3 regions of the Pseudarthrobacter sp. L1SW genome follow, and region 3 is predicted to be linked to each of the others. Evidence: riboswitches for the same ligand, from Rfam matches in the RefSeq annotation. Region 3 holds a riboswitch; each other region holds the start of a gene.
What was found. Region 3 has a riboswitch for thiamine pyrophosphate ahead of thiD (bifunctional hydroxymethylpyrimidine kinase/phosphomethylpyrimidine kinase). Riboswitches for the same ligand answer to the same signal wherever they lie in the genome.
Positions count from the first base shown of each region.

Region 1 (3,952 bases), 400 kb from region 3:
CCCGTCGGTTGGTGGTGCCACAAAACGATCCCGGCTCAGGGCACCCTCGGCACCAGTTCGAAATGCACTTCCCGCGTGGCAATGTCTGAGGAAATGAGGCGGACCCGGACCTTGGTGCCGGCCTCCAGTTCACCGGCGCAGCGCGCCGTCACTGCGGGTTCGGCGATCTGGATGATCCCGGAGCCCCCGTTGCCGTTCTTTCCGTTGCCGTTCTTGGCAGTGCCATTCCTGGCCCTGCCGTTGCCGTCGCCGCCCGCAGCGCCGTTCCCGTTCTCCTTCTGGGGCTTCGACGCGGAAATCACGATCGCGTCGAACTCCTGTCCGATGTGGTTGATCAGCAGCGCCGCCTCCACCGTGTCCAGCGCCATTCGCTCCATCCGGGATGCCAGCTGGTCCGAACCGGCCATGATTTCGGGAAGCGACGGCAGGGCATCCCGCACCCATGCGGGCACCTCACCGCCGTTGCTCAGGGCCTCGCACGTGACCAGCACGAACCGGTCCACCAGGCGGCGGAGCGGGGCGGTGGTGTGGGCATACGCAGCGCCGATTGCGGACTGCACGGCGTCATCCGGGACGGTCCCGTCAAAGGCCGTATAGGCCGCACCGCGGAAGAGCATCCCTGCGGAGTGGAGGATCGCGAGCTGGCCTGGATGGGTGGGATCGAGGCTGCGGAGGTATTCGCCGTAGCTGACTTCGCCATCCCAGGGCTTGCCGAGCGCCTCTGTCTGCAGCCGGAAATGATTCAGGGAACGCTCGTCCGGGGCCGGCATGGTGCGCAGGATACCCACTTTCCCGGCCAGCATCATCTGGGCGGCGGCCATACCGGTCATGAGCGATATCTGGGCGTTCCAGTCCTCCACCGGCAGCTGCGGGGCGGCGGCAATCCGGTAGCCGCCGTCGGGAAGCTGGACGATCTCCTGGTCCGGCATGTTCAGGCTGGCACCCTCCCGGGCGCGCTCCAGCTCCACCCGCTTGAGCCCAACCTCCTTAAGGAGGAGCAAGACAGGGGAGGGGCTGCCGGCGTCGAGTTCCGCCTGGGCGCCCTTGTAGCTGAGCTTGGCGCGGCTGCGCATTCGGGCGCGCTGCACCGCCACGGCAGTGACCTCCGCGTTGCCGTCAAGGCGGAAGTCCCACACAAACGCGGAACAGACCTGGCCCGGCAGGAGGCTTCCCGCCCCCTCGCTGATGATTTCCGGATGCAGCGGGATGCGGCCGTCCGGTGTGTAAAAAGTCTGCCCCCGGCGCCGAGTCTCAACATCCAGCGGACCCCCCGGGGCAACAAATGCCGGCACGTCGGCTATGGCGTAGAGAACGTGGTAGCCGCTGCCGTCCCGCTCGATGAACAGCGCCTGGTCGAGGTCGGTGGACGACGCCGGATCGATGGTGATGAATTCAACGGACGTCAGGTCATGGGAGGGCAGCCGCAATGCGGCCACCGCCGCCTCGGCGTCCTTCACGGCATCATCAGGGTAGGCGCCCGGCAGCTCAAGCTCACTCCGGAGTGCACCCAGCGCCGCTTCGAGGGCGTTGGTGTGCTCGTGGACATTGGGGGCCAACCGATGATGTGACACGAAAATCAGCGTAGCCCGAATTTCGCCAATAATGCACGGAAGGGGCCCGGTGAGGCAGGGCAGTTCCGGAGCCGGGTTAGGGGCGGGCGGCGTCCAGCGCGGCCAGGAGGGAAGCGGCGGCCGCAGCCGGATCGTCAGCCTCCGTGATGGCCCGGACCACCACGATCCGGCGTGCACCCGCTTCCACCACCTCTCCGACGTTGGAGTGGTCGATGCCGCCGATCGCGAACCAGGGCACCCCGCCGTCGGGCTTGTCCTCCTGCCCTTCCGCCCCCGCAACAGCTGCGGCGGCGTACCTCACCAGGTCCAGCCCGACGGCGGCCCGGCCGGGCTTGGTGGGCGTTGCCCAGAGCGGCCCCACGCAGAAGTAGTCCAGTGCCGAGGGGCCGGCGGCGGCCGCCAGGGCGGCGTCCACCTGCTCCGGGCTGTGGCTGGACAGGCCGATGGCCGCATTGCCGTTCAACAGTGTCCGCGCCGCCTTGAGGGGCAGGTCCTTTTGGCCGATGTGGAACACCGGGGCTCCGGACAGCACTGCGATGTCCGCCCTGTCATTCACCGCCCATAGCCGGCCGTGCCGCACCGCCGATTCCTTGAGGACGGCCAGGAGCTCAAGCTCCTCGGCCGCTTCGATGGACTTGTCCCGCAGCTGGATGATGTCCACCCCGCCCTGGAAGGCGGCATCGACGAACTGCCCGAAATCGCCCTGTTCCCGGCGCGCGTCCGTGCAGAGGTAGAGGCGCGCGGACTGCACCCCGGAACTGCCTTCGGCGTTGACAAAGGCGTCGGTGCCTGGGATCGGGGATGCAGCGGCAGGGGGGTGGGACACATTCATGGGTGCCAGCCTAGTTCCTCTACACTGGCCTCGTACTGCGGGAGCCGCGGCAGCTGTCACAAAGCGCCGGGCTGAGAGGGCGTTAGAGCCGACCGCTTGACCTGATCCGGCTAGTACCGGCGTAGGGAAGGAGACAACCATGGCCAATGCGCCCGAAGCGCCGTACCGGCGTGGGCCCGGCTCCGCAGTGAAGGCCGACGTTGCGGTCATCGGTGGGGGAGTCATCGGCCACGGCATCGCCTGGGAGGCAAGGCGGTCCGGACGTTCAGTGGTGGTCATCGATGACGCCCCCGGCTCCGGTGCCAGCTGGGCGGCTGCAGGGATGCTTGCCCCGGTGAGCGAGCTGCACTACCAGGAGGAGGACCTCCTGGAACTCATGCTTGAAGCCTCCGGGCGCTGGCCGGGATTTGCGGCGGACCTCACGGCGGCTGCCGGGTCGGATCCCGGGTATCTTACGACGCCGACCCTCGCCGTAGGTGCCGACGCCGCCGACAGGCAGGCCCTGCTGGATCTGCGCGGGGTGCAGCAGGCCAACGGGCTGACGGTTGAGCCCCTCACCATCCGTGAAGCCCGGCGCCGGGAGCCATTGTTGAACCCGGGCATTGCCTCGGCGCTGGATACGCCTGGGGACCACCAGGTGGATCCAAGGCTGCTGGTGGCCTGCCTCCGCCGTGTCCTGGCCCGGCACGCCCGCGGAGCCGGGAGCGGCGGAAGCTTCGTGGCCGGAGCCACGGATGGCTTCGCCGTGCCGGACCGCGCAGCCGGCCTTCTCTGGGAGGACGGAGCCGTTGCCGGGGTCATGCTGGAGAGCGGGGGAACGGTGGTGGCCAGGGAGACCGTGGTGGCCAACGGACTGCACGCCGCGGCCCTCACCGGGCTGCCGGAAAACCTGCACCTGCCGCTGCGGCCGGTCCACGGGGACATCCTCCGGCTCGCCGTCCCCGCCCACCTCCAGCCCTTGCTGACGGCCACCATCCGCGGACTGGTCCGCGGGATTCCTGTATACATCGTCCCTCGGCAGGACGGCACGGTGGTGATCGGGGCTACGCAGCGTGAGGACGCCCTGGGGCAGGACAGCGGGACCAGCGCAGTGTCTGCTGGCGGCGTCTACCAACTGCTCCGCGATGCCCAGGTCCTGGTGCCTGCGGTTGCCGAACTTGAGTTGCTGGAGTGTACGGCCCGGGCCCGGCCGGGCACTCCTGACAACGCCCCGCTGCTCGGGCGGGTCCCCGTGCCCGGTGCGGCGGCCCGGTACTCCAGTGGTGCAGCGGACGGCCCTGCAGGGCCAGGCCACGTGGAAGGGCTCATCGTCGCCACCGGATTCTTCCGCCACGGTGTCCTCCTGACCCCGGCAGCGGCCGTGATCTGCCGGGACCTGCTGGACGGCAGGGAGGACCCCCGCTGGGCCCCCTTCAATCCTGGCCGCTTTTCCGGCGGCGCCCTCCGGCCTGCCGAAGCGGCCACCCCATCCAACCGCAAGGAGACAGCATGAACATCACCCTGAACGGAGCAGGACACACAGTGGCTGACGGCGCGTCCATCACCACGC
Region 1 is NZ_CP078079.1:2,722,409-2,726,360, reverse strand. It holds gene KTR40_RS12510 (RNB domain-containing ribonuclease) at 36-1,571, opposite strand; gene thiE (thiamine phosphate synthase) at 1,648-2,403, opposite strand; TPP riboswitch at 2,431-2,548, shown strand; gene KTR40_RS12500 (FAD-dependent oxidoreductase) at 2,543-3,895, shown strand; gene thiS (sulfur carrier protein ThiS) at 3,892-3,952, shown strand, end outside.
Region 1: it holds a riboswitch for thiamine pyrophosphate, as region 3 does, so the genes downstream of both, KTR40_RS12500 (FAD-dependent oxidoreductase) here and thiD (bifunctional hydroxymethylpyrimidine kinase/phosphomethylpyrimidine kinase) in region 3, are expected to answer to the same signal.

Region 2 (3,952 bases), 1.5 Mb from region 3:
AACTCCTCGGCAGCGAGCAGGAGGGCGCCCGTCCCGGGGGCTGGATCAGCCGCACGCAGCCGGGTCTCCGGAACATAGCCGGGCACCCACACCCCGGCAGCAATCAGCATGCTCCGGGCTTCCCTGAGCACCTGGTCCGGCGGGCCATCCAGCAGCACGGCGTCATTCGAATCGGTGCCTGGCTGCAGCACCACGATCCGGTCCACCAGGTCCTTCCACACGGACACGCGGTGTTCCACCACCACCAGCGTGGCGCCGGTTTTGTCCAGGCACCGCGCCACGGCGTCGCGGACCTCCAGCACGCCGGCAGGGTCCAGGTTGGCGGTGGGCTCGTCCAGCAGGATCAGGCCGGGACGCATGGCAAGGATGCCCGCCAGCGCCAGCCGCTGTTTCTGCCCGCCGGAGAGCACCGACGTGGGGTGGTCCAGCGGAAGGTGTGAAAGTCCGACGTCGTCCAGCGCCTCGTGCACGCGGGTCCAGATGGCGTCGCGGGGCACGGCGAGGTTCTCGGCGCCGAAGGCGGCGTCGTCGCCCACACGGGACAGGACCACCTGTGTTTCGGGGTCCTGCTGCATCAGGCCGGCCCGCCCCCGCTGCTCGCGGGGGGCGGCCCCGTCAACCAGCAGCGAACCCGACTCGTCGGAATCTCCTGCCGCGCCGCCGTCGTCGTTCACATCCCCCAGCACCCCCGCCAAAGCATGCAGGAGGGTGGACTTGCCGGCCCCGGAAGGCCCCAGGAGCAGCACGCGCTCCCCGGGGCGGATGTCCAGGTCCAGGGCATGGACTGCCGGCTTGGCGCGCCCGGCATGCCGCCAGCCCCAGCCCCTGGCTGTGACGGCGGCGGGACGCACTGCAGTGGAGGCGCCCTGGCGGGAAGGTGCGGACATCAGGAGAAGACGGGCTCCGTAGCTGCCTTCCGCGACGCGAAGGAGCTCAGGACCCCGGTCCTGGCCAGGCCGCGGGTGGCGATCCAGGACAGGGCGCCGGCGATGATGGCTCCGGAGATGGCGGTGAAGACGATGTACGCCAGCTTATCCCCGCCGGAGTAGGCGATGTTCCAGCCCCACGGAGCGAAGGAGTCGTTCAGGCCGCAAAAGAGGCCTGCGGCGGCACCGGCCAGCAGTGCCACAGGCAGGTTGAACTTCCGGTAGACGAAGATCGCGAAAATGATTTCCGCGCCCAGCCCCTGCACGAAGCCGGAGAACAGCACCGAAGCACCGTACTGGGACCCCATGAGCAGCTCGCCGGTGGCCGCAACCGTCTCACAGAACAGAGCAGCGCCCGGCTTGCGGATGATGAGCATGCCCAGAACTGCCGGAATCATCCAGCCGCCGGCAATCAGCCCCGTCAGGGGCGGGTAGACGGCGTTCATGGGCCCTGATACTGCGGCCGCGCCCTGGGACCAGGCCCAGAAAATGACGCCGCCGGCGATGGCGATCAGGGCCGCCACCACGATGTCCACGACGCGCCAGGACTTGCTGGTGGTCTTCTTGACTGCTGTTGTTGCCATGTAATCCTCCTGGGAAACAGGAGGGGAAAGTGGACACGCCTGCCGGCACTGCTGCCGCTGCGCGCACTTCGAGAAGCTCGACTCCCTTACGCCGGTACTAACCGGATCAGGTTCGAGGGTCTGCGGCTGTCCGCACTCTCAGCGCCCACCTGCGGATCCTGGCATGGCCAGTGATGCCCGACGGCGGCGCTCCCCTGTCGTTTGAATGTTGCTTTTGGTTGAAATGACTTGCTGCAATTGCCCTGTTGGGCGTTGTCCAGTTTATACCGCAGGAGAGGTAGATTGTGGGCCATGACTGCCAATCCGCCGGATGTGACCGGATATGATCCCGATTCCGATGCTGCACAGCCGGAGGGCTCGCTGGAGGAATTGATCGCCCGGATTGAAGGCGAGGTCCGCGAACTGCAGTTTCCCGGATTCTCCCTTGACGATTCCCTGAACCTGGGGCTGCTCCTCGTGGAGCTGGGCAAGGAGCGCGGGCTGCCCATCGCGATTGACATCACCAAGGGTGAGCAGGTGCTGTTCCATGTGGCCCTGCCCGGTGCGACGCCGGACAACGAGCACTGGATCCGGGCCAAGCAGCGCACAGCCGCCCGGTACGAGATCCCTTCCTTGCTGGTGGGGCTCCGCGGACGGCTTCGCGGTGGCCGGATCGAGGACCAGGGATGGTTCGACGAGAGCCGGTACGCGGCGCACGGCGGCTCCTTCCCGCTGTACGTCACCGGCGTCGGGGCCGTGGCCACCGTTACGGTTTCGGGTCTTCCCCAGGTGCAGGACCACAACCTGGTGGTCGAAGCCCTGCGCGAAATCCTCCACTCCGCGGGAGCGGACTGACCCTCACAAATACAAAGGCTGCTTAGCATTTATTAGTAATCATGCTTACTATGTTGTCTCCCGGGTTTTGAGGAGGACAGGATATGGCAGCCAGCACCCGCCTGACGGGCCCCCGGACACGCCTGCAAAAAGCCGCTCTCGGAACGGGCTCGGTTTTCGTCCTGTTCGGCATCCTGGGCTTCATCCCGGGCATCACCTCCAACTACGGCTCGCTCGGCTTCGCCGGACCCGGCTCGGGGGCGCTGCTGCTGGGCATTTTCCAGGTCTCCGCACTCCTGAATGCGGTCCACCTGCTGTTCGGGATTGCAGGGGTCCTGATGGCGCGGACGCATCCGCAAGCCAGGAACTTCCTCATCTACGGCGGCGTTGCCTACCTGTTCCTGTGGTTGTACGGCTTCCTGTCGGATGACACCACGCCGGCCAACTTCCTCCCCGCAAACAACGCGGACAACTGGCTGCATTTGGCCCTCGGCCTGGCCATGATTGGGCTGGCCATCGCGTTGGCGGCCCGAGGCCCCGCCGTCGCGGCGGGTGCTGCCGGCAGCGACGGCAACGATCCACGCAGCGGCAGCAGCAACGCCAACAGCACCAGCAGTGCCGCCAACTCCTCCCCGAACGGCCCACGCGGCCAGTGAATGCCATCTGCCAGCCCGGCCCTCGGCGACGACGTACGGGACCGGCATCAACGCCAGACCTGAAGGAGCACAATGAAAATCCCTGAAGCGCGTGGTCCTGCCAGTGCCGCCTTGCTTGGCCTTCTCGCGCGGGAAGCCGGCACCACGCTTGGCGCCCGCACCACCCCTGGGAATGGCCCCACCCTTGGCGCCGGCGCCACCCTTACCGCCGATGCCCCCGTCGCGGCGCTGCACCGTGAGGTCACCCGCCAGCTGGCCGCCACCCCGGACATCATTGGCGATGACGACCTCCAGCTGACACTCTTTTGCCTCTACGAGCTCTACTACTCCGGGCTCGAAGGCGTCAGCGATGAATGGGAATGGGCGCCGGGCCTGATCCAGATCCGCCAATTGCTGGAAAAGCCCTTCGAGGCCGCGCTTAGGGAGGCCGCCCGGGAAGCCGCCGGTGAACTGGAGCTCCCCACCGCACCGCATCCCACCAGCGATGCGGTGGCGGATGTCCTCTTCGACCTCGCAGCCCGGGACACAGGACCCAGCCTCTCAAGATATGTGGCAAAGAAAGCCAGCCTGGACCAGCTCAAGGAATTCCTGATCCACAAGTCCATCTACCAGTTGAAGGAAGCGGATCCCCATACCTTTGCCATCCCGCGCCTTTCCGGGCGCCCCAAGGCAGCGCTGGTGGAAATCCAGGCTGACGAGTACGGCGGCGGACGCCCCGAACGCATGCACAGCGCGCTTTTCGCCCGCACAATGCGGGGGCTGGGAATGGCCGACGACTACGGCGCCTACGTCGATTTCGTCCCGGCCCTCTCCCTCGCGGCAGTGAACCTGATGTCCCTGTTCGGGCTGAACCGCCGGCTGCGGGGTGCCATCACCGGGCACTTGGCCATCTACGAAATGACGTCTTCCCAGCCCAACCGCTTCTACGGGAACGGCTTCCGCAGGCACGGTTTCGACGCCGCTGTCACCCATT
Region 2 is NZ_CP078079.1:3,794,467-3,798,418, forward strand. It holds gene KTR40_RS17620 (ABC transporter ATP-binding protein) at 1-887, opposite strand, end outside; gene KTR40_RS17625 (ECF transporter S component) at 887-1,510, opposite strand; TPP riboswitch at 1,576-1,716, opposite strand; gene KTR40_RS17630 (heme-degrading domain-containing protein) at 1,802-2,344, shown strand; gene KTR40_RS17635 (DUF4383 domain-containing protein) at 2,428-2,979, shown strand; gene KTR40_RS17640 (iron-containing redox enzyme family protein) at 3,052-3,952, shown strand, end outside.
Region 2: it holds a riboswitch for thiamine pyrophosphate, as region 3 does, so the genes downstream of both, KTR40_RS17625 (ECF transporter S component) here and thiD (bifunctional hydroxymethylpyrimidine kinase/phosphomethylpyrimidine kinase) in region 3, are expected to answer to the same signal.

Region 3 (3,952 bases):
CGGCGCGTCGAAAAATTCAACTTCCAGGCGGCAGGAGTGCCTGAACGCCGTGGCCATGGCGGCCTTTTCATGGTCGGCAGCCGCGCGCCCTGCCCGGTCCACGATGGCAACGGCCGTCCGAGTTGCCTCGGCAAAGCCTTCATCGGCGTAGGTGCGGAGCCAGTCGGCGTAGGGGTGGCCGGCTGGTTCGCCGGCCGCCATGAACCTGGCGTGCAGCGTTTTGCCGGCCTCGGCATACAGCCAGAAGCAGGGCAGGACCGCTGCCGCCAGCACGGCATAGCTGCCCGACGCCGATGCCGCCAGCAGGTGGTCCACGTAGGACTTTGTCACGGGCCCCGGTTCGGACTGGACCTCGCGGGATGCCAGCCAGGAGCGGTGCAGTTCGGATTCGACTTCCAGGCACTGCTGGGCGGAGCGTGCCCAGAAGAGCTGTTCCGCTTCGGTCGGGGCGAGGGCGCTGGCGCGCGCAAGCACCCGTGAATAGCCGTTGAGGTAGATGGCGTCCTGGGCCAGATAGTAGGCGAACTGGTCCTCGGCCAGGCCACCGGAGGCAAGGTCCTCGATGAACGCCAGGGCATAGATGGCTTCCAGGTGCTTCTCCGCTTCAGTCCGCAGTTGCCCGGCGAAGCTTCCCTCGGCCGGCGCCTGCAGGTGGTGGAAATGGTGGACGGGCCCGTTGCCTGATCCCACGGCCAGCCGGCCCGATGTTTCCAGCGCACCCGCCAGCCAGGGCTTGACCTCTCGGAGGGCGGCCTCCCAGTCCCCCAGCCGCGGCTTGACGGTGGCCATGGCCGAGGAGAGCGAACAGCCGGTGCCGTGGCTGTTCCGCGTTGCCACCCGCTTCCCCTGAACCACCACCACTTCCTGGCTCAGCCTGCCGCTGGTATCGACCAGGGCATCGGGGCACTGGTCCCCCGCCAGGTGGCCGCCCTTTACCAGCACGGTTGCCCCTGTGGCTGCGGAGAGCCGGCGGCCCTGTTCCACCGCACCTTCCCAGCTCTCCTGCACAGGCCCGCCAACCAGCATGGCAAGCTCTGCCAGGTTGGGGGTGATGAGGTGGGCCAGGGGCAACAGGTCGCGGAGGGCCGCCTCTGCAGACTCCTGGAGGAGCCGGTCGCCGCTGGTGGCCACCATGACCGGGTCAAGGACCACGACGCCGGGACGCACCTTTTCGAGCCATGCCCGGACAGCGTGGACCACGGCGGCGTCGCCCAGCATGCCGATCTTCACGGCATCGATGCTGATGTCATCGCTGATTGCGTCGAGTTGCTGGGTGAGGAAGGCCACCGGCGGAACGTGGACGGCACGCACTCCGCAGGTGTTCTGCGCGGTAAGTGCCGTAATGACGGCCATCCCGTAGCCTCCGTGTGCAGCGATGCTCTTCAGGTCTGCCTGGATGCCGGCGCCGCCGGAAGGGTCAGAGCCGGCGATGGACAGGACCCGGGGTACCTCCCGGCCCGGACCCGGCTGGGCGGCAGGACGGGTTTCGGGAGCTTCCTGCAGGATGGCAGTGGGCATTGCAAGGGTGGTGGACAAGAGACATCCCTTCGCCGGTGCTAACCGGACAGGTTCAACGGGTGTGGATCTCAGCCGGCCCTCTGCGCGGCACCCCGTGTCGATTCACCAGCCTAGCTTTTTTGCCGTGCGGAGGGTGAAGGTGACGCGGCGGCGTTTACAGGCTTAAATACCGGATGCCCGGCCGTCCACGGGTGGTGGGCGGCCGGGCATCCGGGCGTTTCGTGTGCAGTGGCTTAGAGCTCCGAAGCGGGAACCCCAACACCCAGGATGATGGGCTCCTCCGCGGGCTTGCCGTTGCCTTGCCCGGTGGCACCTGCCTGGTCGGCTTCCGGCGCTTTTGCAGAATGTGAGTGCCCTGCCGCCGCAGCGGGGACATTCTCGCGGTGCTGGACGGAGGTCTCGTTGGCCGCACCCTGGGCACGGCTGGCGCTGCGGTTGCGGCGTGCCCGGCGCGGGCGGGACTGTTCCAGGGTGTGGTCGGAATAGTCCTTCTCCGGCACGGCAGGGGCAGCCTGGGGCTGCTCAGGCCCGGCCTGTGGAACAACCGCCTGCGGAGCCTCGGCCTGCGCAGCCCGGACCTGCTCCGGTTCCCGCTGCTCCAGTTCCTGCTCCCGCCGTCCGGGCTGCTCAGCCTTTTCTTCGGCAGCAGGCTCACCAAGGTGGGCGAAGGCTTCGGCGAGCCGGTCAAGCGTCAGGGCCGGCTTCGGCTGCTGCTCCTCCGCGTGCTCCACGAAGGGCAGGGCAACTTTCTCCCCGCCAAAGGTGAGGACGGCAGCGGGCCTGGAGGCGTCGCCGTCGTGCTTCTCCGGCTCTGCCGGCGCCGCGGGCTGGGCCTGCGGAGCCTGCCTTGCCGCGGCTACCTCGTCGTCGTGCAGGTGGGCGGCGTGTGCTGCCGCAGCGATGTTGGCCAGGGCAAGCCTGGTGGCTTCCGCCTTGGCGTGCCGCTCGGCGTCCGTGGGGTCGGGGTGGACGGTGTGCACGTGGACGGCTGCCGCGGGAGCAGCGTCCACCTGCTGGCCGCCGCGGCCGCGGCGCCGTTTCCGGTCAGGACGGACGCCGGGCTGGGTGCTGTCCCCACGCTGGGCCTCGGTGCGGTGGCTTTCGTTCCGGACGTCCGGGCGGGAGTCCGAGCGCTGCACATGGTGCTCCGCGGCCACAATATTGGCCCGGCGGTGCTCCACGGGGTCATCGTGGGTCACTACGCCGCGGCCGGCGCAGGCCTCGCACTGCTCGCCAAAGACTTCAAGGAGCCCGGTGCCCATCCGCTTGCGGGTCATCTGCACCAGGCCAAGGGACGTGACTTCGGCAACCTGGTGCTTGGTGCGGTCGCGGCCCAGGCACTCCACCATACGGCGGAGCACGAGGTCGCGGTTGGACTCGAGGACCATGTCGATGAAGTCGATGACGATGATGCCGCCGATGTCCCGCAGGCGGAGCTGGCGGACCACTTCCTCCGCGGCTTCCAGGTTGTTCTTGGTCACGGTCTCTTCGAGGTTGCCGCCGCTGCCGGTGAACTTGCCGGTGTTGACGTCCACCACGGTCATGGCCTCGGTGCGGTCAATCACCAGCGAGCCGCCGGAGGGCAGGAAGACCTTCCGTTCCAGTGCCTTGTGGATCTGTTCGTCGATCCGCCATGCGCTGAAGATGTCCTGGTCCTTGGTCCACTTCTCGAGGCGCCCCACCAGATCCGGGGCAACATACGTGACGTAGGCCTCGATGGTGTCCCAGGCTTCCTCGCCGGAGACGATCAGCTTGGAGAAGTCCTCGTTGAAGACGTCGCGGACCACCTTAATGGTGAGGTCCGGTTCGCCGTAGAGCAGCTCCGGGGCGAGGATCTTGGTGGACTTCGACTGGCTTTCGATGCCCTCCCACTGGGCCCGCAGCCGGTTGATGTCGTGGGTGAGCTCTTCCTCGGAGGCGCCTTCCGCGGCGGTCCGGACAATAACGCCGGCCTGCTCCGGGAGGCGGTCCTTGAGGATCCGCTTGAGGCGGTTGCGTTCGACGTCGGGCAGCTTGCGGGAGATGCCGGTCATGGAACCGCCGGGAACGAAGACCAGGTAGCGGCCCGGCAGTGAGATCTGGCTGGTCAGGCGCGCGCCCTTGTGGCCCACGGGGTCCTTGGTGACCTGGACCAGGACGGTATCGCCGGACTTGAGCGCGTTTTCAATGCGGCGCTGCTTGCCCTCAAGGTTCACGGCTTCCCAGTTGACTTCACCTGCGTACAGGACGGCGTTGCGGCCCCGTCCGATGTCCACGAACGCGGCTTCCATGGACGGCAGTACGTTCTGGACCTTGCCCAGGTAGACGTTGCCGATCAGGGAATCCTGCTGGGTCTTGGACACGAAGTGCTCGGCCAGGACGCCGTCTTCCAAAACGGCGATCTGGATTCTGTCATCGCGCTGGCGCACGATCATTTGCCGGTCCACGGACTCGC
Region 3 is NZ_CP078079.1:2,319,866-2,323,817, forward strand. It holds gene thiD (bifunctional hydroxymethylpyrimidine kinase/phosphomethylpyrimidine kinase) at 1-1,518, opposite strand, end outside; TPP riboswitch at 1,526-1,623, opposite strand; gene KTR40_RS10690 (Rne/Rng family ribonuclease) at 1,752-3,952, opposite strand, start outside.